DNA from 3 places in the Glaciecola sp. 1036 genome. Region 2 is predicted to be linked to each of the others. Evidence: predicted binding sites of a transcription regulator. Region 2 holds the regulator's gene; each other region holds the start of a gene.
What was found. The regulator LexA, encoded in region 2, represses DNA repair genes until DNA is damaged. The targets are predictions, from matches to a motif close to TACTGTATNNNNATACAGTA.

Region 1 (7,755 bases), on a different contig from region 2:
CTAATTTTGGGCCGGACCACAGGCTTAATGTTATGGGGAATGGCGTTATATAAACTTGGTTTTTTCAATTTGACTTGGCAAGCATCTCGTTATTTCAAAATTGCAATCACTTCTCTTGTTATCGGACTGAGTTTAGAAGCAATTCACGCACAATTTGTGTTTTCCGATGGCGGATTTAGATACCTCCAATTTGTCGTATCCTTGTGGGCAAGTCTGGCTATGTTGTTGGCTTATATGAGTATATTTCTTTGGGTATTATCAAAAGGCTATTTAAAAACGCTTACCCTCATTTTAGCGAGCTGTGGTCGCATGGCGTTTACTCTCTACATAATGCAGAGTTTGATATGCACAAGCTTATTCTGGGGTTTAGGTATGTTTGCAGAATTTACTTATAGCCAGTTATTTTTAGTCGTAATGACAATTTGGGTACTGCAAATCACTTTTGCTCACTTTTGGTGGCAAGGATTTAAGCAGGGCCCACTTGAATACATGTGGCGCCGCCTCACCTACTTAAAATAATCTCGCTGTAAACAATGGAGCCGTGGTTCATTTAAACAATGGAGCCGTAGTTCATTCTCACCCTCAACCCGAGAACTTCCAAAAAAGGATGGGGTTAGTGAGAATGAACTACGGCTCCATTGTTTAAATGAACTACGGCTCCATTGTTTACGGTGGCATTGTGCAAACCGAGTAACCAGATTTAGATGTCCGCAATTTTTACAACATATCAACCTTCATTTCCCAAACTACACAAACAAGCAGATAATATATTGAAATATATAGAATATTAGTTTAGGCACGGTTTATGCTTTTACGAAAATTGATACAATTTGTGATTATTTATTCGTCGATGTAAAGGAAGTAACGTTATGTTAAAAATCATAGGAAAATCAGCGGCTGTAGCATTTCTCGCTTTAAGCTTCGCTTCTCAAGGTTCTGTCATTGTTGATACGGCATTATGGTCGTTAGAACGATCACCTGCTCGAAATAGCGGTCCATCTGGATTGACAAGTGCAGGTGGAAATCAAGCTGTTCAAAACAACAATTCTAATGCCTCTATAATAAGTGATTTCTCATTCACTGGAGATTTCAACTTTACCGGCTCAATGACACCTACCATTGTTGGTTTTAATGATGATGATATTCTTGGGCTTGTATTTGGATGGCAAGACTATCAAAACCATTATCGCTTAGGTTGGGAACAAGGGGGATATAATGATATCTCTAGCGCTAGCGGTATGTTTTTAGTGCGCGAAGTTGCAGGCGTTAGCACTATATTGTTCCAACAAGAAATTTTTTGGCAAGACAATGTTGACTACAACTTTGTTGTTGGCAGAAGCGGTAATAATATTTCATTTTTGTTAAATGGCATTTCCCAATCTTTTACCGACACCAGCTTTATGTCAGGTAAAGTAGGTTTTTATACTGAAAGTCAAACTGCAAGATTCGGCGGTTTAGCCAGTGCACCTCAGGCACCTTCCAATTCAGTTCCGGCACCAGCACCCTTAGCATTATTAGGTCTTGGCGTATTAGGTTTAGCCTACCGAAGAAAAAAGTAATCTAACTAAATATTGATAGAGGGGAAGCATATTTATGCTTCCTTTTTTAGTTGCCTTACCCTCAACAATTACGAGAAATCCTCAAATCACATACATTAAAATAAAATTCAATTCACTTAAAATTTCCTAACGTCGAGACTGATTCCTCACTTTTTATTGAAATGCACTTTCCAAATTAGTGCAATGATAATCACGGTTAAAAATAGTAAACCATTTCCCTTCACCCATAAATAATAAAGCACAAAGAGATAGTATGCACAAACTTACAGATCCTACCTCGTATACAAACGCACAGTTCTAGCGCCAATTTCGTCAGAATATTTTACATAGAAAATAGTACAATCTTCATTTTTAATAAATTTGCATCATTTAGCGTCAAATTTTTTAACATAAAAATAAATGTAAATTTAACTTATTGTTTTTAATGAGGATATTTAGCGGTTCGATTATTGCTTACAAATTATCGGCTAGTTAATAGCTAAATCCTGATGTGTGAGTATCAGGTAATTTTCTAAAAACAAAAAGGAATGTAGTTATGAAGAAATTTTCACTCTTCTCCAAACTTTCATTGGGCAGCTTGTTTTTTGCTGCCAGTATGATGGCGGGCACAGCGTCAGCATCATTAGTGACAATGGAGTTTAACAATGGAGATTCACTCGCTGATTGGAATGTGGATCGAGCAGCTCCACAAGGATTTGAAATCATCAACAACGAATTAGTAATGACTGTTGCTGGTGAATTAAATCAAGATAATTTCCGCAATACTCAGGGAATGATCATGGATATTGGTGAGTCCAATTACTTGAGTATCGATATGTATGTTGACTCAGCTTGGAACCAAGATGGTCGATATGGTGGTTTATGGGGTGTTGCCAATTTAGCCAACGGCGACAGAGCAAATGAATACCCGATACTGGAATTCCAACGCGACTCAACTGGCGTTACTGGAATCGCAAAGTGGGAATCTGGTCCAGGCTGGATAATTCCACCAAGCAGCTTATTTAATTTAGATGCTTTTAATACCCTAGTACTCTCTATTAATAACGGTATGTACGAGTACTTTGTAAATGGCAATATGATTCACCAAGCAGCAGCAACTGCAGATCATCTTGGTAGCGTCATTTTAAATGGTTATAACACGTTGTCTGCGCCTAACAATGATGGTTATCAGGTTCGTTATGATAATCTAACATATGGCACAACTTCTGTTTCCGCGCCATCAATGTTTGCTTTGTTATTAACCGCATTTGCGTTTGTAGCAAGCCGTCGTTTTTTAAGAAAGTAAATACATATATATAAAAGCCAGTTTTGACTGGCTTTTTTTTGCGTCCTCTAAAATCAAACTGTTATTGTGCGGTAGCCAATTGTCCTTCTATGTATTCATCCACTAACTTTTCTAGAATATCCAATGGCACAGCGCCATTTTTTAACACCACATTATGAAATTCACCTAGGTCGAACTTGTCGCCTAGGGCAGCTTTGGCCTTTTCGCGTACTTCTAATATTTTCATCATGCCGACCTTGTAGGCAGTAGCCTGCCCAGGGGTTACTATGTAACGTTCAATTTCGGAGGTAACGTCAGATTTCACCATACCTGTATTGGCCAACATATAGTCGATAGCTTCCTCCCGGGTCCAGCGTTTAGCATGAATGCCAGTATCAACAACTAAGCGCACGGCTCTAAATAGCTCAGCTTGCAAGCGTCCAATATTGTCGTAGGGATCGCGTTGAAATCCTAATTCCCAAGCGACACGCTCGGCGTACAACGCCCAACCTTCGATATAAGCAACAAAAGGAGCGACTGTACGAAATATAGGTAAGCCCTCTAATTCCATGGCGATGGCGATTTGGAAGTGATGCCCAGGAATGCCTTCATGGTAAGCAAGTGTTCGCATACTATAAGTTGGCGTTGCCTTTATGTCGTATAGATTGGCGAAGAAAACGCCTGGCCGAGAACCGTCAAATGCCGGCGGCTCATAGTAAGCCCCAGGTGCAGTTTTTTCCTTAAACACCGGAATACGTTTAACATCTAAACTAGCTTTCGGACGGAGTAAAAACGCATCGCCAAGGCCTGATTCCACTTCTTCAATGATGCGCTTATAATCGGCTAATATTTGCTCTCGGCCTTCATCAGAATCAGGATAATAAAAACCTTCTTGTTCTGCGAGAGCGTTTATTGCAACAGTAAAGCCTTGGCTAATATCAAAGCCTTCATCGGATAGAATCTGTAAAATTTCGGCCTGAATTCTATCGACTTCTTGCAACCCAACAGTATGAATATAGTCAGCGGAATAGTCAGTAGTGGTAAAAAAACGCAGCGCTAATTTATAAGCTTGATCTCCGCCGTCTAAACGCCATAACCCATCATCGGTCCCCGCCATTGCTTTGAGTTCTGTGAAATATTCAATTAGCATTTCATAGGCTGGATAAACTGTATTTTCAATCTCTGCTTGGGTTTGCGCTAAATAATCCGCGTACACAGACTCTGGTATTTCGACAGCCTCCTGCATGCGTTTTTCTAATGAGGTATAAAGAATATTTTCTGTCGCCGGCGTATCAACAAAACCTTGCATCTCATCAATAATGCGTTCGATTACAAATAAAGGGGGAATAATTTTTTTATATTCTCTTATTCTCATTCCTTCTAACATTTGGGTAAAGTAACGATTCGACTGACTTAAACGACTAATGTAATGCTCGACATTTTCAGTTGTTCGAATAGGGTGTTGCGCGTCCATGAAACTTGGAAAGTTGCTTTGGGCTCCTGACTGCTGATTGAAGGGATAACTATGGTATTGATAGGTTTCGAACTCTTCGGCAGTATTTAACAAATACAGCGCTATATCTTTTGAAAGTTGCTGTTCTTCGGATAAATCTTCATATTGCAGTAGAATCCGTTTGGTTTCTCGTAAATCTTTAAACATCTGGGCAGTGGCGGCTTCACTGGCATCATCCAAATAAGCATTGTGGCCAGTTATTCCAATACCATCAAACACACCTATTGAGGTCAGTGTTTGAGGACTATTCAGCGCCTGTTTGATTAATGCTCTATCTAAAAATATGCGAAATGAAAAGGGCTTTTCCGCTTTCCATTCATGCGTTGCCCAAGCGCCCATAACCACTAAAACAATAAGAACGCTAATCCCTAACCATTTAAAAAATGTTTTCATGACGATTCCCGATTTCCCTGTTCCTATTCCACTATAGATGGACAGTCCAACTAACTGCAAGGTCTCTAGTGAATAAACTCGGCTTATTCAAATAAAGCTGTATAAATGAACAGCTTTTTAACTTTCGATTTGATATAGTGCAGTTTTTATTTCAATTGCTAGCGGATAATCAAATTCAGAATGGATGTTTCTCGACTTTTAGACGAACTTAACGATAAACAGCGTGAAGCAGTTGCTGCTCCTAACGGCGATATGCTCATTTTGGCAGGCGCAGGCAGCGGTAAAACCCGCGTATTGGTGCATCGTATAGCTTGGCTGATGGAAGTTGAGAGCATTTCCCCTTTTAGTATTTTAGCCGTGACTTTTACTAATAAAGCCGCCAGAGAAATGCGTGGCCGTGTCGAGCGTTTATCCGGTGGTGCACTAAATTCAATGTGGATGGGCACCTTCCATGGTTTAGCACACCGTTTATTGCGATTACATTATGAAGAAGCTAATTTACCGCAGAATTTCACCATCATGGATTCAGACGATCAATATCGTTTGATCAAGCGATTACTCAAAGCTCTGAACCTAGAGGAAAAGCATTGGCCGCCCAAGCAAGTACAGTGGTTTATCAATGGTAATAAAGATGAAGGGTTAAGAGCGCGACACGTTGACACACACAACGATCCCAACCAGCAAAAAATGAAAGAGATTTATGCTGCATATGAAGAAACCTGCAATCGCTCCGGACTAGTCGATTTCGCTGAACTATTGTTAAGGTCATTTGAAACCATAAGAGACAATGAAGAGCTTCGTCATCATTACCAAAAGCGTTTTCGTGCTATTTTAGTGGATGAGTTTCAAGACACTAACAATATCCAATATGCTTGGTTGAAATTGCTTAAAACCAAACAAAATAGCATGATGATTGTCGGCGATGATGACCAATCAATCTATGGTTGGCGAGGGGCAAATGTCGCCAATATTTCAAACTTTTTGAAAGACTATCCTAGCGCCGGCACTATACGCCTTGAACAAAATTACCGTTCAACTAGCAACATTCTAAATGCGGCGAATGCCGTAATCGCCAATAATAGCGGTAGATTAGGTAAAGACCTGTGGACCGAAGGCCAGGAAGGCAACAAGATTCAATTATATTCTGGCTTTAATGAACTAGACGAAGCAAGGTTTATTGTCTCGAAAATTAAGCAATTTTTCGAAGACGGTCATAGTTTAACGGATTGCGCCATTTTATACCGAAATAATGCTCAGTCGCGCGTGCTGGAAGAAGCCCTTTTGCATCAAGGTATCGCATATCGAATTTATGGCGGCCTACGATTTTTCGAACGTCAGGAAATCAAAGATGCTTTAGCTTACATGCGATTAGTTAGTAACGCTATTGATGACGCAGCCTTTGAACGGGTGGTGAATACCCCAGCCCGAGGGTTGGGCGAAAAAACCCTAAGTAACATTCGCACATTTGCTCGTGAGAATAATTTTTCTATGTGGCAAGCCAGTGAAACTATGCTAAGTGAAAAGCGTTTATCCGGTCGTGCTGCAAATGCTCTGCAAAGTTTTATTGATCTTATTTATAAACTCACCGAAAAGGTCAAAGACGAACCCTTGGAAACCCTAGCTGATGATGTGATCAAAGGCAGCGGCATTTATGCGATGTATCAAGCAGAAAAAGGTGATAAAGCCCAAGCGAGAGTTGAAAACTTACAGGAATTAGTTACTGCTTGTAAGCAGTTCGAAATGCCTGAAGAAGCGGATGATATGACCCCGCTCGCTGCATTTTTAGCCCATGCGTCTCTAGAAGCTGGCGAAGGACAAGCAGATGCTGACCAAGACGCAGTCCAGATGATGACCATACACTCGGCTAAAGGTCTTGAATTTCAACTGGTGGTATTAGCTGGTGTTGAAGAAGGCATGTTCCCAAGCCAGATGACCAATGAAGAACCTGGTCGAATGGAAGAAGAACGTCGATTAGCATATGTCGGTATGACGCGGGCTATGCAGCAGTTAATTATCACTTATGCTGAAACTCGTCGTTTATATGGGCAAGATAAATATCACACAGCCAGCCGCTTTATCCGAGAAATTCCAGATGAGTATATTGAAGAAATCAGATTAAGATCTCAGGTGACCCAACCGATCCATAATAGATTCAGTGCAAGCACTTCCCATGAAGCCTTTGTGGATTCTGGATTTTCTTTAGGACAACGAGTTTCTCATCGCAAGTTTGGAGAAGGAACCGTGCTCAATTACGAAGGTTCTGGGGAGCATGCGCGTGTGCAAGTTAATTTCGACAGTTTTGGAGTCAAATGGCTTGTAACTGCTTATGCTAAATTAAACGCAGTTTCTTAGCCAGATTGTAGATTTGAAAAAGCAAGGCGTTGAACGATTCAATCGTCTTGCTTTTTATCTGTTTCATCTTCCACTATCGTCATTACTTTTTGTGTGAGTTTAACGCGACCTGAGCGTACTAAGGCATCACGAAGCACATATTCGATTTGCGCATTTAAACTGCGCAAATCGTCATCTGCCCAACGCTGCATTGCAGCTAACACATCTTCATTAATTCTCAGTGGGTATGCTTTTTTAGCCATTATATTGCCGAAGCGTTTAGTAAATTGAGCCAGTGTTTACCACGGGCTGTGTACTTTTATCACCACAAAGTACCACTAATAAATTGCTAACCATAGCGGCTTTGCGTTCTTCATCCAAGTTGACAATCTCTTTTTCAGACAAACGATGTAAGGCCATTTCTACCATACCAACAGCGCCTTCCACAATGCGATTTCGTGCTGCAATAATTGCCGCGGCTTGTTGTCGTTGTAACATTGCAGACGCAATTTCTTGGGCATAAGCAAGATGGCTGATACGGGCTTCATGTACAGTAATACCTGCGCGCCCTAATCTATCTTGAATTTCATCGCGTAAATGCACAGAGATTTCCGCTGGATGGCTACGTAGCGCAATTTCCGCTTCTTCGTCATCTCTCGGATCATAGGGATAACTACTGGCTAAGTTACGCAACG
Region 2 (7,755 bases):
ATCAGAACTAAGAAGATCAGTTGTGAAAGACCAAATGCAAAACCACCGATGCTTATCCATTTATTGAAATCAGCAAATTGCAACGCATAATCAGGAATACGTCTTGGCATACCCGCCAAGCCAACGAAATGCATAGGGAAGAAAAGCACATTAACTGAAATTAACGAACACCAGAAATGCCATTTCGCCAAAGTGACGTCAAACATCTTGCCCGTCCACTTGGGTAACCAATAATAGACGGCTGCCATTATTGAGAATACTGCACCTGTTACTAATACATAGTGGAAATGTGCGACCACAAAATATGTATCATGATATTGGAAATCCACAGGTGTTATGGCAAGCATCAAGCCAGATAATCCACCAATGGTAAATAGTACAATAAAGGCAATCGCAAACATCATGGGAATTTCAAAGGTGAGGGACCCTCGCCACATGGTGGCGACCCAGTTAAATACTTTTACACCGGTGGGAACAGATATCAGCATGGTCGCAAACATAAAGAACATTTCAGCGCCGACTGGCATACCGGTCGTAAACATGTGGTGCGCCCACACGATAAACGAAAGCAACGCAATAGAAGCCGTTGCATATACCATTGACGCGTAGCCAAAGAGCTTTTTACGCGAAAAGGTTGGTACGATTTGAGAAATAATACCAAACGCTGGCAATATCATTATGTAAACCTCTGGATGCCCAAAGAACCAGAAAATATGCTGGAACATAACCGGGTCACCGCCACCAGCTGCATCAAAGAAACTAGTACCAAAGAATTTATCTGTTAACACCATAGTCACTGCAGCAGCTAGCACTGGCATTACAGCGATAAGCAAAAATGCCGTGATTAACCAGGTCCATACGAACATAGGCATTTTCATTAATGTCATGCCTGGTGCGCGCATATTCAAAATAGTAACAATTACGTTGATTGCGCCCATGATAGAACTTATGCCCATAATGTGTACCGAGAACACAAACAGGGCAGTGCTATCACCACTATAAGTGGTTGATAATGGAGCATAGAAGGTCCAGCCAAAATTTGGACCGCCGCCTTCTAAAAATAAACTGGAAAGTAGTATTAAGAAAGCAAAAGGCAATATCCAAAATGACCAGTTGTTCATCCGCGGTAGCGCCATATCTGGCGCACCTATCATCATAGGTACTAGCCAGTTTGCCAAACCGGTAAAGGCTGGCATTACTGCGCCAAATACCATGATCAAACCGTGGACTGTGGTCATTTGGTTAAAAAAGTTCGGGTCAACGATTTGTAGACCAGGCTGGAATAGTTCGGCACGAATGACCATTGCCATTGCACCACCAACCAAAAACATAATAAAAGCAAACCACAAATAAAGGGTGCCTATATCCTTATGGTTAGTAGTCAACACCCATCGTAAAATACCTTTGGGTGCTCCATGATGGTGATCATCATGTCCATGATCGGCAGTGTGCGTGTCCGCTGGAGTATTTGTTACTGTAGCCATGCTCTTGCCCCTTATTTACCTTGAATTAAATCGTTAACGTCTTTTGCTTGCACAAGATCATCTGTGTTGTTCCCCCAAGCATTTCGCGTATAAGTCACAACCGCCGCAATTTCAGACATACTCAATTGCTTAGAAAAGGCTTGCATGGCAGTACCAGCACGACCATTAACCACAACGTCGATATGGCCTTGACGGTCATTTAATATAAATGCAGAACCTTTAAGTGCAGGGAAAGCCCCGGGCAAACCTTCACCTGAGGGTTGATGGCAAGCTGCGCACACCGAGTTATAAATCTGCTCACCTGAGGCCATTAACTCTTCTTTACTCATATTCATTGCAAGTAGGCGTTCTTCTTCGGCGCGTTTTTCTTGAGCAATGCGTTCTTGTTCATCAATCCAACGGTCGAATTCAGCGGGTTCTTTTGCAATCACGACAATTGGCATAAACCCGTGGTCTTTGCCGCACAATTCTGCACACTGTCCTCGATACACCCCTGGTTCATTGACTCTGGTCCAGGCTTCATTAATAAACCCAGGATTAGCATCTTTCTTAACTGCAAAATCAGGAACCCACCAGCTGTGAATAACATCATCGGAAGTGATTAAGAAGCGGACTTTTTGTCCGGTTGGAATGACTAAAGGACGATCAACTTCTAATAAGTAGTTTTCACCTTTAGGAAATTTATTTTCAATTTGCTCTCTTTGAGATGCTAATAAAGAGAAAAATTCGACCTCTCGGTCCATGTATTTATAATGCCATTTCCATTGAGAGCCAGTTACTTCAATACTGAGGTCAGGCTTACTGACATCTTCCATGTCCATCAAAGTGCTAGCAGCAGGTACTGCCATCACAATCAAAATGATAAAAGGCACAACCGTCCAAGCAATTTCTACTTTTACATTTTCGTGAAAATTGGCTGGTGCATGCCCTTTCGACTTGCGATGTTTAAGCATAGCTATAAACATCACACCAAACACAATGACAGCAATGACAACACATATCCAAAACATCAACATGTGTAACCCATACACCTGATCACTGATATCAGTGACACCGCGCCTTAAGTTTAAGTCAGATCGTTCAGCTGCGCTTTGGGCAAAACTGAAGAAAGGTACACATAGCGTTAATAATCCCATTACGGCTTTGAGTGACTTCACACTTTTCTCCCCCGAGATATCCATAAAACAATGCTAATTTCCTGAAATCGACATTCACGTTTGTTTTTTGTTATCAGATTGTGAATAAGTGTACAATGATTAACCAATAAAAGCTTGGCGTAAAGAGATTTTTTAAAAAAAGTAGTGAGATTTGGCGTTTTTTTATATTTACAGTTTATTATTTGACCGATTTGAACAAAAAAGCGGCATTAAAGCCGCTTTTTTGTTAATTTTTGTTTAAAATTTTTAGAAGTTATTGGAATCGCGAATTACACCAACTGCAAGTCCTTCAATAGTGAAAAATTGTGAAGCTAGATCAACCTTGATCGGAGCAAAGTCATCGTTTTCCGCTTCCAATATGACTTGAGAGCCTTTCTGGATTAAGCGTTTCACAGTAACATCTTCGTCCACTCGGGCAACTACCACCTGCCCATTGCGTACATCCTTAGTTTTATGCACAGCCAATAAGTCACCATCCATAATGCCGATGTTTTTCATACTTTCTCCCTGTACGCGCAACAAGTAATCAGCATTGGGATGGAACATAGCGGGATCAACTTTATAGTGAGATTCCACATGCTCTTGCGCTAGAATGGGCTCACCGGCCGCTACTTTACCAATCAAAGGCAAGCCTTCTTCAACTTCATCATCTAATGCGCAATTCAGTTTAATCCCACGGGAAGTTCCGGGTAAAATGTCAATTACCCCCTTTTTAGCCAAGGCTTTTAAGTGCTCCTCAGCAGCATTTGCCGACTTGAACCCCAATTGCCTTGCAATTTCTGCGCGCGTTGGTGGCATACCAGTATCGAGCATAGTGCTCTTGATAAGATCGAGTACTTCCTGTTGTCGTTGAGTTAGTGGACGCATAAACAGCCTGTTTTTCTATACAGTTATGTGAGCAGTATAACCAATGTGAATTAAAACGCAACTGTTGATAATCAAAAGCTTAGCTTGTAAAAAATTTGGTTTATAATGAACGACTAAGAATAAACAACGGTCTACTACTAAGCCATCTAGTATTAGGGTAAGTAAATAACTACATGGTAGGATCGTTTTAGAAATTTGTGATGGAGCAAACATGAACCCTATTCGAGCTGCGCTTCGATGGCTGTTGGAAAAGCCAATCAGCTGGCTAGTGTCAGTAAAAAGTGTACCGGCAGATGTCGAAAAAGAACTGGGCATCGACAAATCCAAACCTATTCTATATTTACTGCAAACAGAGTCGTTTACTGATCAGATCGCTTTATCTAAGTCAGTAAAACAATTGGGGTTACCTGATCCTCAAGACGTAGTAGATATTGGCGGTTATCAAACCAAAAGGCGTTTTTTTCTTGAACGCCCTCAAAGTATTTTAACCCGTAAAGTAAAACCCACTGCAATTGAAGATATCTTAACTGAATTATTTCATCTTCATCGGGAACAAAAAGATTTAGATTTTCAAGTTGTGCCTGTGTTTATTACATGGGGACGCTCTGCAGGAAAGGAAAAATCTGGATTTGCCCAGCTATTCGCTAGCAAAGCCTCGCCTAACTGGCTGCGCAAAGCCATGATAGTGATATTTTTCGGCCGGGATAATTTTGTCAGTTATTCTCAGGCGGTATCGACACGACAACTCGCTGACTTACATGGTAGTGATAAACAGATTGCACAAAAACTTGTGCGCGTTGCACGCACACATTTTCAACGTAAACGTCAAACCTTAAGCGGGCCCACCTTATTAGAAAGACAAACCCTGTATAATTCAATTTTGGGCTCAGAGTCTGTTAAGGCTGCCATGGCAGAAGAAGTCAGCCAAAAAGGTATTTCTACTGAAAAAGCCCGAAAAGATGCTCGTGCTTATATAGATGAAATTGCTGCAGATTATCGCGAAGGCTTAATTCGCATTGGTGACAGAATTCTTACCCGTATTTGGAACAAAATTTACGACGGTATAGATGTAGGACACGCAGAACGCGTGCGTGAATTGGCCAAAAATGGGCATGAAATTATTTATGTACCCTGCCACAGAAGTCATATGGATTACTTGTTACTAACCTATGTCATTTATCATGAAGGCTTAGTAACGCCCCACATTGCTGCGGGTATAAACTTAAACTTTTGGCCAGCAGGTCCAATTTTCCGTAAAAGCGGCGCCTTTTTCTTACGTCGAAGCTTTGGTGGGAATAAAGTTTACACCGCAGTTTTTAGAGAATATTTAGAATTACTTTTCAATAAAGGGTATTCAGTTAAATATTTTCCTGAAGGCGGAAGAAGCAGAACGGGACGTTTGCTTCCGCCAAAAACAGGCATGTTAGCAATGACGATTCAAGCCATGACCAAAGGAATTAACCGCCCGGTGTCAATTGTACCAGTGTATATTGGTTATGAGCATGTCATGGAAGTGAAAAGCTACATGAAAGAGCTGACGGGTAAGTCGAAAAAGAAAGAATCTCCTGCTCAGGTGTTTTCTGCCATCCGCAAATTAAAAAACTATGGCCATGGGTTTGTAAACTTTGGTGCTCCTATTCAATTGAGCCAATTTTTAGACGGAGCTGTGCCGGATTGGCGCGCTCAGTCTCAGCAAAAGGATAAAAAACCTCAGTGGTTAACGCCTGCAGTGAACAGCTTGGCTAATCAGGTGATGACCCGCATCAATAAAGCTTCAGCCATAAACGGCACCGCCATAGTGGCCTTATGCTTATTGAGCTCAAAAACTCATGTGGCCAGTAAACGGGAACTTAAAGACGCGATTGCGGAATTTTTAAAGATGTTTGAAGCCGTGCCATATAGTAAGGATGCAACACTACCCGACGAAACCGCTGATGCTCTAGTCAATCGCACGCTTGCCTTAAATAGATTTCAACAAACTCAGGACAAATACGGCACCATGGTATCACCAAAAGAAGGCGCGGCGGTGTTGCTAACATTTTATCGAAACAACATAATTCACATGTTCAGTATCGCCAGTTTGATTATGGCAGTGGCTTTTGTGCATAAAAGGATTGAACGCAAACAGATTCTGCATACTGTTGAACAACTTTTCCCTCTGTTGAAGCGTGAGTTTTTTATGCATCAAACTCAAGAGGAAGCGATTGAATACGCCGAATCATTAATTCAATACTTTAAAGAACGCGGATTATTGGTGCAGGCGGGTAAGTATTTATCACCTCCAGACACTTCCAGTCATTTGTTCAATCCTGCATGGCTACTAAGCCGCACTATGCAAGAAACTTGGCAGCGGTATGCTGTTGTTTTAAGTGTGTTGGAAAACGAAAAATCCATAGGTCGCGCTCAATTAGAACGCCAAGCTGTAACTGTGGCTGAACGCCTGTCATCGCTATATGGTTTAAAATCCCCAGAATTTTATGACAAGAATGTGCTCAGTACCTTTGTGAATGCTTTAAAAGATAACAATTTACTCGATAGCCAAGCAGACGGCACCTTGGCATTTTCAGATAACTCAATCAGTCTAAAACAAGTTATAATGCCCTTGGTATGGCCAGAAATTGTGCAGCATCTAGAGCAAATGTAGTCATAAAAAAAGCGCGCTAAATAGCGCGCTTTTGGTAATTTTTGGTTACGTTATTTAGCCAAAAAGAATTTATACGCTGGGTCGTCTGTATGTTCTTGGGCTGCATAATCTAATGCACTAAGATGTTGTTCAAACAACGGCCGTTGTTCGTCTGTAACCTCAAAGCCAGCCAACACCAAACCTTGTGCTGCCCCATGATTGCGATAATGGAATAGAGTGATATTCCATTGTTCGCCCAAGGTGGTTAAAAATCGCATTAACGCACCAGGGTATTCTGGGAATGAGAAAGAATAGATACTTTCTTTTACTTTGGTCACTGGACGACCGCCAACCATGTGTCGTACATGTAGTTTAGCCAGCTCATTATTGGATAAATCGAAACAGGTATAGCCAGCTTCATTTAAATTGTCCATTAACCGGCTTAACTCGGCACGACCCTCTTTGAGCTTAACTCCCACAAAGATATGCGCTTCTTCGGTACTTGAATAACGATAATTAAATTCGGTAATCACAATGCCGCCAAGACGAGAACAAAAGTCTTTGAAAGCACCCTTTATTTCGGGGATTTTCACCGCGAATACAGCTTCTTTTTGCTCGCCCAACTCACAACGTTCTGACACGTATCTAAGAGTATGGAAGTTGATATTAGCGCCACATAAGATACCGGCGATTTTCTTATCTTTGAGCTGATGTTGCTCACAATACTTGCGCATGGCGGCGACCGAAAGTGCACCGGCTGGTTCAGCAATCACACGGGTATCATCGAAAATATCTTTGATAGCCGCGCAAATTTCATCATTGGTAACCGTAACTACTTCATCCACATATTGCTGGCACAGTCTAAAAGGTTCTGTTCCTATGGTCTTGACCGCAACACCATCAGCAAATATGCCGACGCTAGGCAAGGTCACAGGTTCGCCAGCTTGCATCGCCGCTTGTAAACAAGCTGATTCATCTGACTCTACCGCAATGATGCGAATATTCGGGTTAATTTGTTTTACATAAACCGCGATGCCGGCGGCAAGTCCACCACCACCAACGGCAACAAACAAGTAATCAAGATCACCTTGTTGCTCTAATATTTCTTTACCTATGGTGCCCTGTCCGGCAATAACGTCAGGATGATCAAAAGGTGGGATCATAGTGTAGCCGAATTTCGCGCACTGAGATCTTGCTTCATCACTGGCTTGATCAAAACTGGTGCCGTGTTGAATTACGGTGACATATTCACCACCGAATTGACGCACAGCTTCCACCTTAATATCAGGTGTGGTTTCTGGCATCACAATCACTGCATTGATTTTCATGGCATTGGCAGAATATGCGACACCTTGAGCGTGATTGCCGGCAGATGCGGTTACCACTCCCTTCGCCTTTTGTTCATCGGTCAACTGTGCAATACAGTTATAAGCACCACGTAATTTAAACGACTTAACCGGTTGTTGATCTTCTCTTTTTAAGAAAACCTGATTACCGATTTGATTGGAAAACCTCGACATGTTAACCAAATCAGACATCACAGCCGCCTCATAAATAGGCGCCTGTAATATTTTAACGAGATATTCTAACTGGTTCTGTATCATTAATATTGTATCTTTGATGG
Region 3 (7,755 bases), on a different contig from region 2:
CATTGAGCACCGCTGAATATAATTTAATGCCAGGCATAGAAAACTTGCAATTGGGGATTGCTTGGTGGAATAAGCAAGGGAAGATCCAAATTCAGCAGTCCAGTCTTCAGTTATACAGCGAACGGCTTTTCAATCATGACAAACTACTCGAAGATCTTAACCTCGATTTGTATATTGAAAAACTACCTGAAGGTGTTTTTTTAAACGCTGAAAATCTCTCTGTAATTTTTGATGGATTAGCCATAGACGCAGATATGGCATACGCCAGTCAGAATAACTTTTTGTCATTAAAAATACACACCGGTGACTTGCCTGCTAATCGTGTGAAGGCATTTTTGCCTAACGAATTAATGGGACAGGGTACGATCAATTATTTGACTCGTGCGTTAAATGGTCCTGGGGAAATCGCCCAAGCAAACTTAATTTGGCATGGAAATACCAGTCAATTTCCATTTACCAATAACAATGGCATTTTTCATGCGGGTGTTGATATCGAAAATGCGGATTTTAGGTTTGCACCTGATTGGCCTGAACTGAAACAGCTCAATATTCGGTTGGACTTTTTAAATAAAGCCTTGGTAATGAATAGCCCAGAAGCCATGTTGGGTGAGGTTAAAATTAGTAACATAGAAGCCATAATTCCTCAGCTTACTAAGGGCGCGACACTTAAGATTGATGCTAACGGCATTGGTTCAGGAGAACAATTGGCGTCTTTAATGTCGGACAGCTCGTTAGCTGATAGTTTAGGACGAATTCTAACGGAACAAGTAATTGTCAGTGGTAATCTTACAACCGATTTACAGTTAAATATTCCGCTGGACTTTAGCGGAAGAGTTCAAGCGATTGGAGAAGTTGATTTACTCGGCAATCAGGTAAACATTGAAGCCTTAGGCCTGAGTTTGAAAAATGCAGAAGGGACACTAGCATTTGATAATCAAGATCTGAAAGTTGATGGTGTAAACGCTGAATTATTTGGTCAGCCTATCACCTTGGATTTGGCATCAAAGCAACTGGATAATTATGCACTTGATATTGAAATTGGTGGTAATTGGCAACTAGAAGAGCTTACAAAAGCCTATGTTCCAGGATTAACTGAGCAGTTAACAGGTGCTGCGGATTTCACGCTTGCATTAAACATCATTTTGAATAAAGAAGATTATCAATATGATGCGCAATTAAGATCGCAACTTGTTGATGTTAATTCATCATTACCCTTCCCGTTAGATAAAACGTCGGGACAGACTATGCCTTTGGCTATATTGGCTAGCGGGGATAACATTGCGTCTTCCGTGCAAATGACCTTGGGCAATGATGTTAGATTTGAGGGTACCTTACCGCATAAAGAAAAGAAGTTTAACCGAGCACATTTGGCATTTGGTCAAACTGACTTTTTCGGCATGGGAGTTGGATTTAGTATTAGCGCTAATCTGCCTGAAATGGATGCACAACTGTGGGTGAGCAATGTAAAACGATTATTTCAAGGTGTAGAAAGCACTGAAAGTGCATTCATTGGTGTCCCACAACGTATTTTTGTTGAAACTGAACAACTTATCATTGGCAATAACCAGGTCACAGATGTTGGTTTAATCGCAAGACGAAATTTACAAGACTGGTCAATTGACGTAGAAGCCGATCAAGTTAGAGGTAACATAGTTATTCATGATGAGTGGACAGTTAAAGGCATTGAGGCCAACATGGATTACATTAAATTGGAATCCTACGAGCAGGAGCCAGAGTCTCAATTAGCCAATTTTGACTACGAGCCAACGGATTTCCCAACCTTAAATATTAACTGTAAAGAATGCGCATTTGGCCAATATAAATTAGGAAAGGTTGAGTTGGAAGCATCGCCTAACAATGATGGCTTACGTGTTGAGCAGCTATTAATTGAAGGTGAAAACGGCAGAGTCAATGCAGAAGGACAATGGTACAAGCGTCATCTGGATCACTACACATTCTTTGCCGGCGATTTCCGCAGTAATGACTTTGGACGCTCACTGCAAAATTTTGGTGCCAATACAGGTATACGTGATTCAGAAGCCAATATTGAGTTTGCACTCACATGGCAGAAATCGCCCTTTGAGTTTAATTTCGATAGTCTCGGTGGTGAAATAAACTGGCAATTGACCGACGGCTACCTAAATGAAGTCAGCGATCAGGGTTCGCGAATTTTTACTTTGTTAAGTTTAAACTCATTGGTTAGAAAACTATCCTTAGATTTTAGAGATGTGTTCGCTAAGGGATTTTTTTACGATAGTATGCAAGGTAGCATACTACTGACAGATGGCAAGGCGGATACCCGAGATACTGTGATCGACGGCGCTGCCGGTGAAATAGAAATTTATGGGTACACAGATTTAGTCACCAAAGAACTCAACTATAATGTTAGTTTTGCCCCCAATGTTACGGGGAACTTACCAGTATTGGTGTACTTTTTTACCGTGAGTCCACCCTCAGTGTTAGCTGCTTTGGCGATAGATCAAATGCTAACATCGACTAAGGTGATTTCAAACGTGAATTATTCAGTGACAGGCACTATCGAAGAGCCAATATTGATAGAAACTGGTCGAGAATCTACAGAAGTTGAATTACCAACGCGAAGATTACCGGAAGCAGAAGAAACTCAAACACCTTTTGTACCACCTACTACCGATGAACTGATAGAAGTGCAGCAAGATGGCTAGACTCATCGCATTACAGATAAATGGTTCTTCATCTGTAACCACAAATCTTGAAAAAATAACCCGTATTATGTCTTCTTTGGATTACCAAGATGATCATAGTCTTGTGGTGTTACCGGAATGTGCATCTATCTTCGGTACGGGTGGTAAAGCTATGTTAGCGGCAGCGGAAACTTTGGATAATGGTGAGGTGCAAACTGCATTTGCTGAATTAGCTAAAGACAAAGGTGTATATCTGGTCGCTGGTAGCATGCCGATTAAAGCAGAAACAGGTAAATACTATGCTGCTTCCTTGGTGTTTTCTCCTCAAGGTAAGCGGCTCAGTCAATACAATAAAATTCATCTTTTCGATGTAGATGTGGAAGATAGAACCAAAAGCTACCGTGAATCTAAATATACTCAAGCAGGCTCTAAAGTAGAAGTGCTTGACCTTGGTTGGTGTAAGTTAGGTCAGAGTATATGTTATGATGTGCGCTTTACGCGACTCTATGCCGCGATGAATTTCCCTCAAATCATAGTTGTTCCCAGTGCTTTCACTAAAGTGACTGGAGAGGCACACTGGCATGCGCTATTAAGAGCGCGAGCCATTGAAAATCAAAGCTATGTAGTGGCTGCCAATCAGTGGGGGAAACATGATGATGATAGAGAGACCTTTGGACACAGTTGCATATATTCGCCTTGGGGTGAGCTTCTTAGTGTAAAAGAAAGTGGCGAAGGTTTCGCCAGTGCCAAATTTGACCAACAAGTTATAGATAAGATCAGGCGGAGTATGCCGGTCTCACAACATTCTTTGGATAATTATGAGTGAACAACAAGTCGTAGCCAGTTTGTTAACTGAATCAGGTGTCGAACTATCAATCCTAGAATCATCTCTAGGTATCATGTTAAGCCATCAAAATGATTTTGCTGATCTGTACTTTCAAAGCAGTCAGCATGAAAATTGGATTCTTGAAGACGGCATCATTAAAGACGGCAGTTATAATATCGAAAAAGGTGTTGGAGTTAGAGCGGTTTCAGGTGAAAAGACCGGTTTTGCCTATTCAGATGAAATTACCACAGAAGCTTTACTCAAAGCCTCGAACGCCGCAAAAAATATCGCGGTTTCCGGTGGCTCCTTAAAGGTTAGAGCTTTTTCTTCTACAGCGTCCAAAGCCTTGTATGGTGAAAACAACCCATTGTTGAGTTTGCCCGACGCTGAGAAAATTCAACTATTGCGCGCTGTGGACGCTTATATTCGCCAACAAGCACCTGATGCCAGTCAAATTGTCGTGAGCTTGTCTGGTGTATACGAAGAAATTTTGATTGCTGCTAGCGATGGTACCTTTGCTACAGATATCCGCCCTTTGATCAGACTTAACTGTGCTGTGTTGTTAGAAAAAGACGGGCGTAGAGAAAGAGGTTCTGCTGGTGCTGGTGGCAGACACACCTATGACTATTTCCTAATAGAAGATGATGGCAAACCCTTTTATCAGAGCTTAGCAGACGAAGCTATTAAGATGGCGCGAATCAATCTGCAAGCCGTGCCTGCTCCAGCAGGTTTAATGCCGGTGGTTCTGGGCAGTGGTTGGCCTGGAGTATTGTTACATGAAGCAGTTGGTCATGGGCTAGAAGGTGACTTTAACCGTAAAGGCGCATCAACCTTCAGTGGTAGAATTGGAGAGCAAGTCGCTGCCAAAGGTGTCACAGTAGTCGATGATGGTACTATTGAAGGTCGTCGTGGTTCACTTTCAGTTGATGATGAAGGCACAGCAAGCGGCTATAACGTACTGATTGAAGATGGCATATTGAAAGGTTATATGCAGGACAAAATGAATGCTAAGTTAATGGGCGTAGCGGCGACCGGGAATGGTCGTCGAGAATCTTATGCCCATTTGCCTATGCCTCGTATGACCAACACCTATATGTTGGCTGGGAACTATGCGCCTGAAGACATCATAAGTTCCGTAGAGCGAGGCATTTATGCCCCCAACTTTGGTGGTGGACAGGTTGATATTACCTCTGGAAAATTTGTGTTTTCAACCTCTGAAGCTTACATGATTGAAAAAGGTAAAGTGACCACACCGATCAAAGGGGCTACCCTTATCGGAAATGGGCCAGAAGCCATGCAAAAAATCTCTATGATCGGTAATGATTTATCCTTGGATCGCGGGGTAGGGGTTTGCGGTAAAGATGGTCAGTCAGTACCTGTAGGTGTCGGGCAACCAACACTGAAAATTGACGAACTTACTGTCGGCGGCACCCAATAAGCTACAATTAAGTTTTGCTTCTAAGTAAGTTAATCCGCTGAATTTTATTTTTAACTGCGTTTAGATTGGTTCTTGGGGTTTCAGGTGCATTACTGATTAATTGGCTGAGCACTTCTTCCGACAGCTCAGTGTTGTCCACATGTGCCATCATGAGTTCGAATCCAATGAAGTCTTGTAATTTGCGTAGAGAATTACGATAGCTATTGGGGAAGTGCACAGGGAAAGGGCTCGTCAGTTGCTTTTTTACTCTGACAATCAAATCGGCAACATAAATTTTATTATGTTCGAGGTTGTAAATACTGATATCTCGGTCCGTATGACCAGGCGTAGTGATAACTTGCCAATCTTGAAATTCGGGTATTCGGTCACCGTCTGATAACATCACATCAGGCTTTAACTTTGTTGAAAACCAAAGGTTACCAAAAGGCTTATTCAAACGATTAGCTACCCAGTAGGCTAGACTAATATCGACCAAATGAGAAAAACGACCGGAAATGCCAGAATACCAAGGTTTGCTCACATCTCCAGTAACAATTTTACAGCCTGATACTTCACGTAATTTATGGGCACAACCAGCATGATCAGGGTGCATATGGGTCACCATGACAACTTTAAGGTCAGTAATCGGCCGTTGCAAAACGTCTTTGAAGAAACGAATTATGTGCCTTAGATCTGCTCTACTAGCCCCATCTAATAACATACACCCGTGGTCATACTCCACAAGAAATATATTTTGGATAAAGCCCGAAATTTGATGAATCTGCATAGATGTCCGACCACTTAACAAGTCGGCTTTATCCTAACATGAAGCATCAACTTGGCTCAATACTCAGGCTTTCTTCATCTCTACAACATCAGCTTTTTCTTTTTCTAAGATATCATCCGCACTGGTACCCTTAAGCAACTTAGCGATGGATTCTTTATTTTTCGCCAATAAGATACCAAGTTCTTCAGATGTCTCTTCATCTAACTCAATTCCTTTGGAACTGATGTAATTTATCATGTTATCCGCTATCTCGAGCATTTTATCGTATTGATCAGCTTCTTTTTTATCCGTAGTAATCAATTTATCTACTCCCTTATGCTGGACCACATATTGGGTAATGACTGGCATACAGTGTCTCCCATCTTCTCTTGTCTGAAATGAATTTCTAAAATTACTATAGCATGATTACTGTATAAAAAAACAGTTAAATTGAGAGGGGTTTTGTTTATTGCCTACGATTGAGGCGAAGTTATTGTTTTAGTTCTGAAAAGCTAGGTAATTCAAAAACTGTACTAACAAGCAGGTTCATTTTTGTGGGGGCATGGTACTTTATTTATACAAAGATTGATGTATTATCAAACAAGCTGGTTTGTCCACCAGCGGAAGTAGGAGCGGTAAACGGATAAGCTAAAATGGAATTTGGAATCAAAATTGGACTGGTTATTGTCGTAGTTGTTCTCTCTCTTGTACTTTTAGTACAGCGAAAGCAATTATCACGTTATAAGTCTTCACTTACAGGTAGCATTGAACCTCAAGCTAGAGTTTCGAGGCACATTGATGCCCAGCAAATTTCAGCGCAATTAAAAGCGGTTGTCACTAACATGATCAAATCCCGCAGTGCACATCAATTTGATGAGCAAGGGTTACCGCTTTATCAAACAGATTTAAGAAATGAGATAGCCCAATTACGTTCGATCTCCGATAAGCTAGCGCGATCCGCGCCCAAAAAGCCATCACAAAATAAGACCAAACAAGCGGACTCTTCGATTTCGTTCAGACAGCATTTTTTTGAGACTATGCAAAGCCTAAGCAACTATGCACAAGCTCATCGATGCAAGTTGGTTGTAACGCAAATTGACCACGCTTATATCGACATGCCTCAAGCCTTTCTACAGAAAATTATAAGAGAACTCATACTTAACGCTATTGTCCATAACCCGTCTGGTACACAGATTACTGTATCGGGTATTGTCGTTGCTGGTAGTTTTGTATTAAATGTTAGGGACAATGGTAGGGGTTTGTCGGAAAAATCACTGTCACAAATTTATGCCCAATCAATGTTCCGTCAACCTCATTTCCGGCGCTATACAGATGCCAATTGTTTTATTGACTTACCGAGTATAATTACGGCACTTAAATCATTGGGAGGTGATTTAGAGATTGCATGTGCCTTGGACTATGGCACTTGTATTAGAGCAAGCTTTCCTCTTGCGGCATCTCAGCAAGCAGAAAACTTACCCATTGAACATGACGCATTGAATGACGTTGAAAATTACGACATCATTCTTTTTAATCCGCAAAAAAACGCTTCACATGAGCTACAACGAAAACTGAATGAAAGGCTGCGTACCCATTCGGTTAATAACCTAGATATTGTTATAAGCTTGGTTTTACAAAGAGCTCCACAATTTATTGTGTGTGACCTAGCTGCTCAGTACGGCGAAGGTATTCAATTAAAAAAAATCTTTCAGTATCAAAAGCAGTTGCGCCAAATTCCTATTATTTTCTTGGTGTCACCTATTTCTATGGAAGAAAGGCTTAATATATTGAACAGTGGTATTCACTATATTTTGGAACAGCCCGTTTCGAGTCAAGAGGTGCTGTCTTTATTGACCAATTTGATTTATGAAAACAAATTATCAGAGCAAAAAGTCGAAGAGGCTTTAGTCACCTATACCTTAGAGAATGAAGATGTTGACACCACCAATGAGCAGGACTTTCAGCAGCGTTTTTCTCAGTGTTTATCGGTGCATTTCGATAATCCCTCTTTTACTATGCAAGATTGTGCAGATCAGCTAAACATGCATGAGAAAACGCTACAGAGATATATCAGCAAATACTA

Region 1: a site for LexA is predicted at 4,825-4,844, ahead of uvrD (DNA helicase II). Genes of this name have one in related genera too.
Region 3: a site for LexA is predicted at 6,100-6,119, ahead of ACNKW3_RS12375 (YebG family protein). Genes of this name have one in related genera too.

The regions. Positions count from the first base shown of each region.
Region 1 is NZ_JBLWFH010000002.1:458,267-466,021, reverse strand. Features, by position in the region: gene ACNKW3_RS04665 (DUF418 domain-containing protein) at 1-519, shown strand, start outside; gene ACNKW3_RS04660 (PEP-CTERM sorting domain-containing protein) at 870-1,559, shown strand; gene ACNKW3_RS04655 (hypothetical protein) at 2,095-2,844, shown strand; gene ACNKW3_RS04650 (DUF885 domain-containing protein) at 2,906-4,729, opposite strand; gene uvrD (DNA helicase II) at 4,910-7,081, shown strand; gene ACNKW3_RS04640 (hypothetical protein) at 7,120-7,326, opposite strand; gene ACNKW3_RS04635 (SPFH domain-containing protein) at 7,340-7,755, opposite strand, start outside.
Region 2 is NZ_JBLWFH010000010.1:51,224-58,978, reverse strand. Features, by position in the region: gene ctaD (cytochrome c oxidase subunit I) at 1-1,484, opposite strand, end outside; gene coxB (cytochrome c oxidase subunit II) at 1,496-2,620, opposite strand; gene lexA (transcriptional repressor LexA) at 2,888-3,508, opposite strand; gene plsB (glycerol-3-phosphate 1-O-acyltransferase PlsB) at 3,720-6,152, shown strand; gene ilvA (threonine ammonia-lyase, biosynthetic) at 6,203-7,735, opposite strand; gene ilvD (dihydroxy-acid dehydratase) at 7,735-7,755, opposite strand, start outside.
Region 3 is NZ_JBLWFH010000007.1:217,898-225,652, reverse strand. Features, by position in the region: gene ACNKW3_RS12395 (YhdP family protein) at 1-2,684, shown strand, start outside; gene ACNKW3_RS12390 (carbon-nitrogen hydrolase family protein) at 2,677-3,489, shown strand; gene tldD (metalloprotease TldD) at 3,482-4,927, shown strand; gene ACNKW3_RS12380 (MBL fold metallo-hydrolase) at 4,935-5,693, opposite strand; gene ACNKW3_RS12375 (YebG family protein) at 5,757-6,041, opposite strand; gene ACNKW3_RS12370 (helix-turn-helix domain-containing protein) at 6,326-7,755, shown strand, end outside.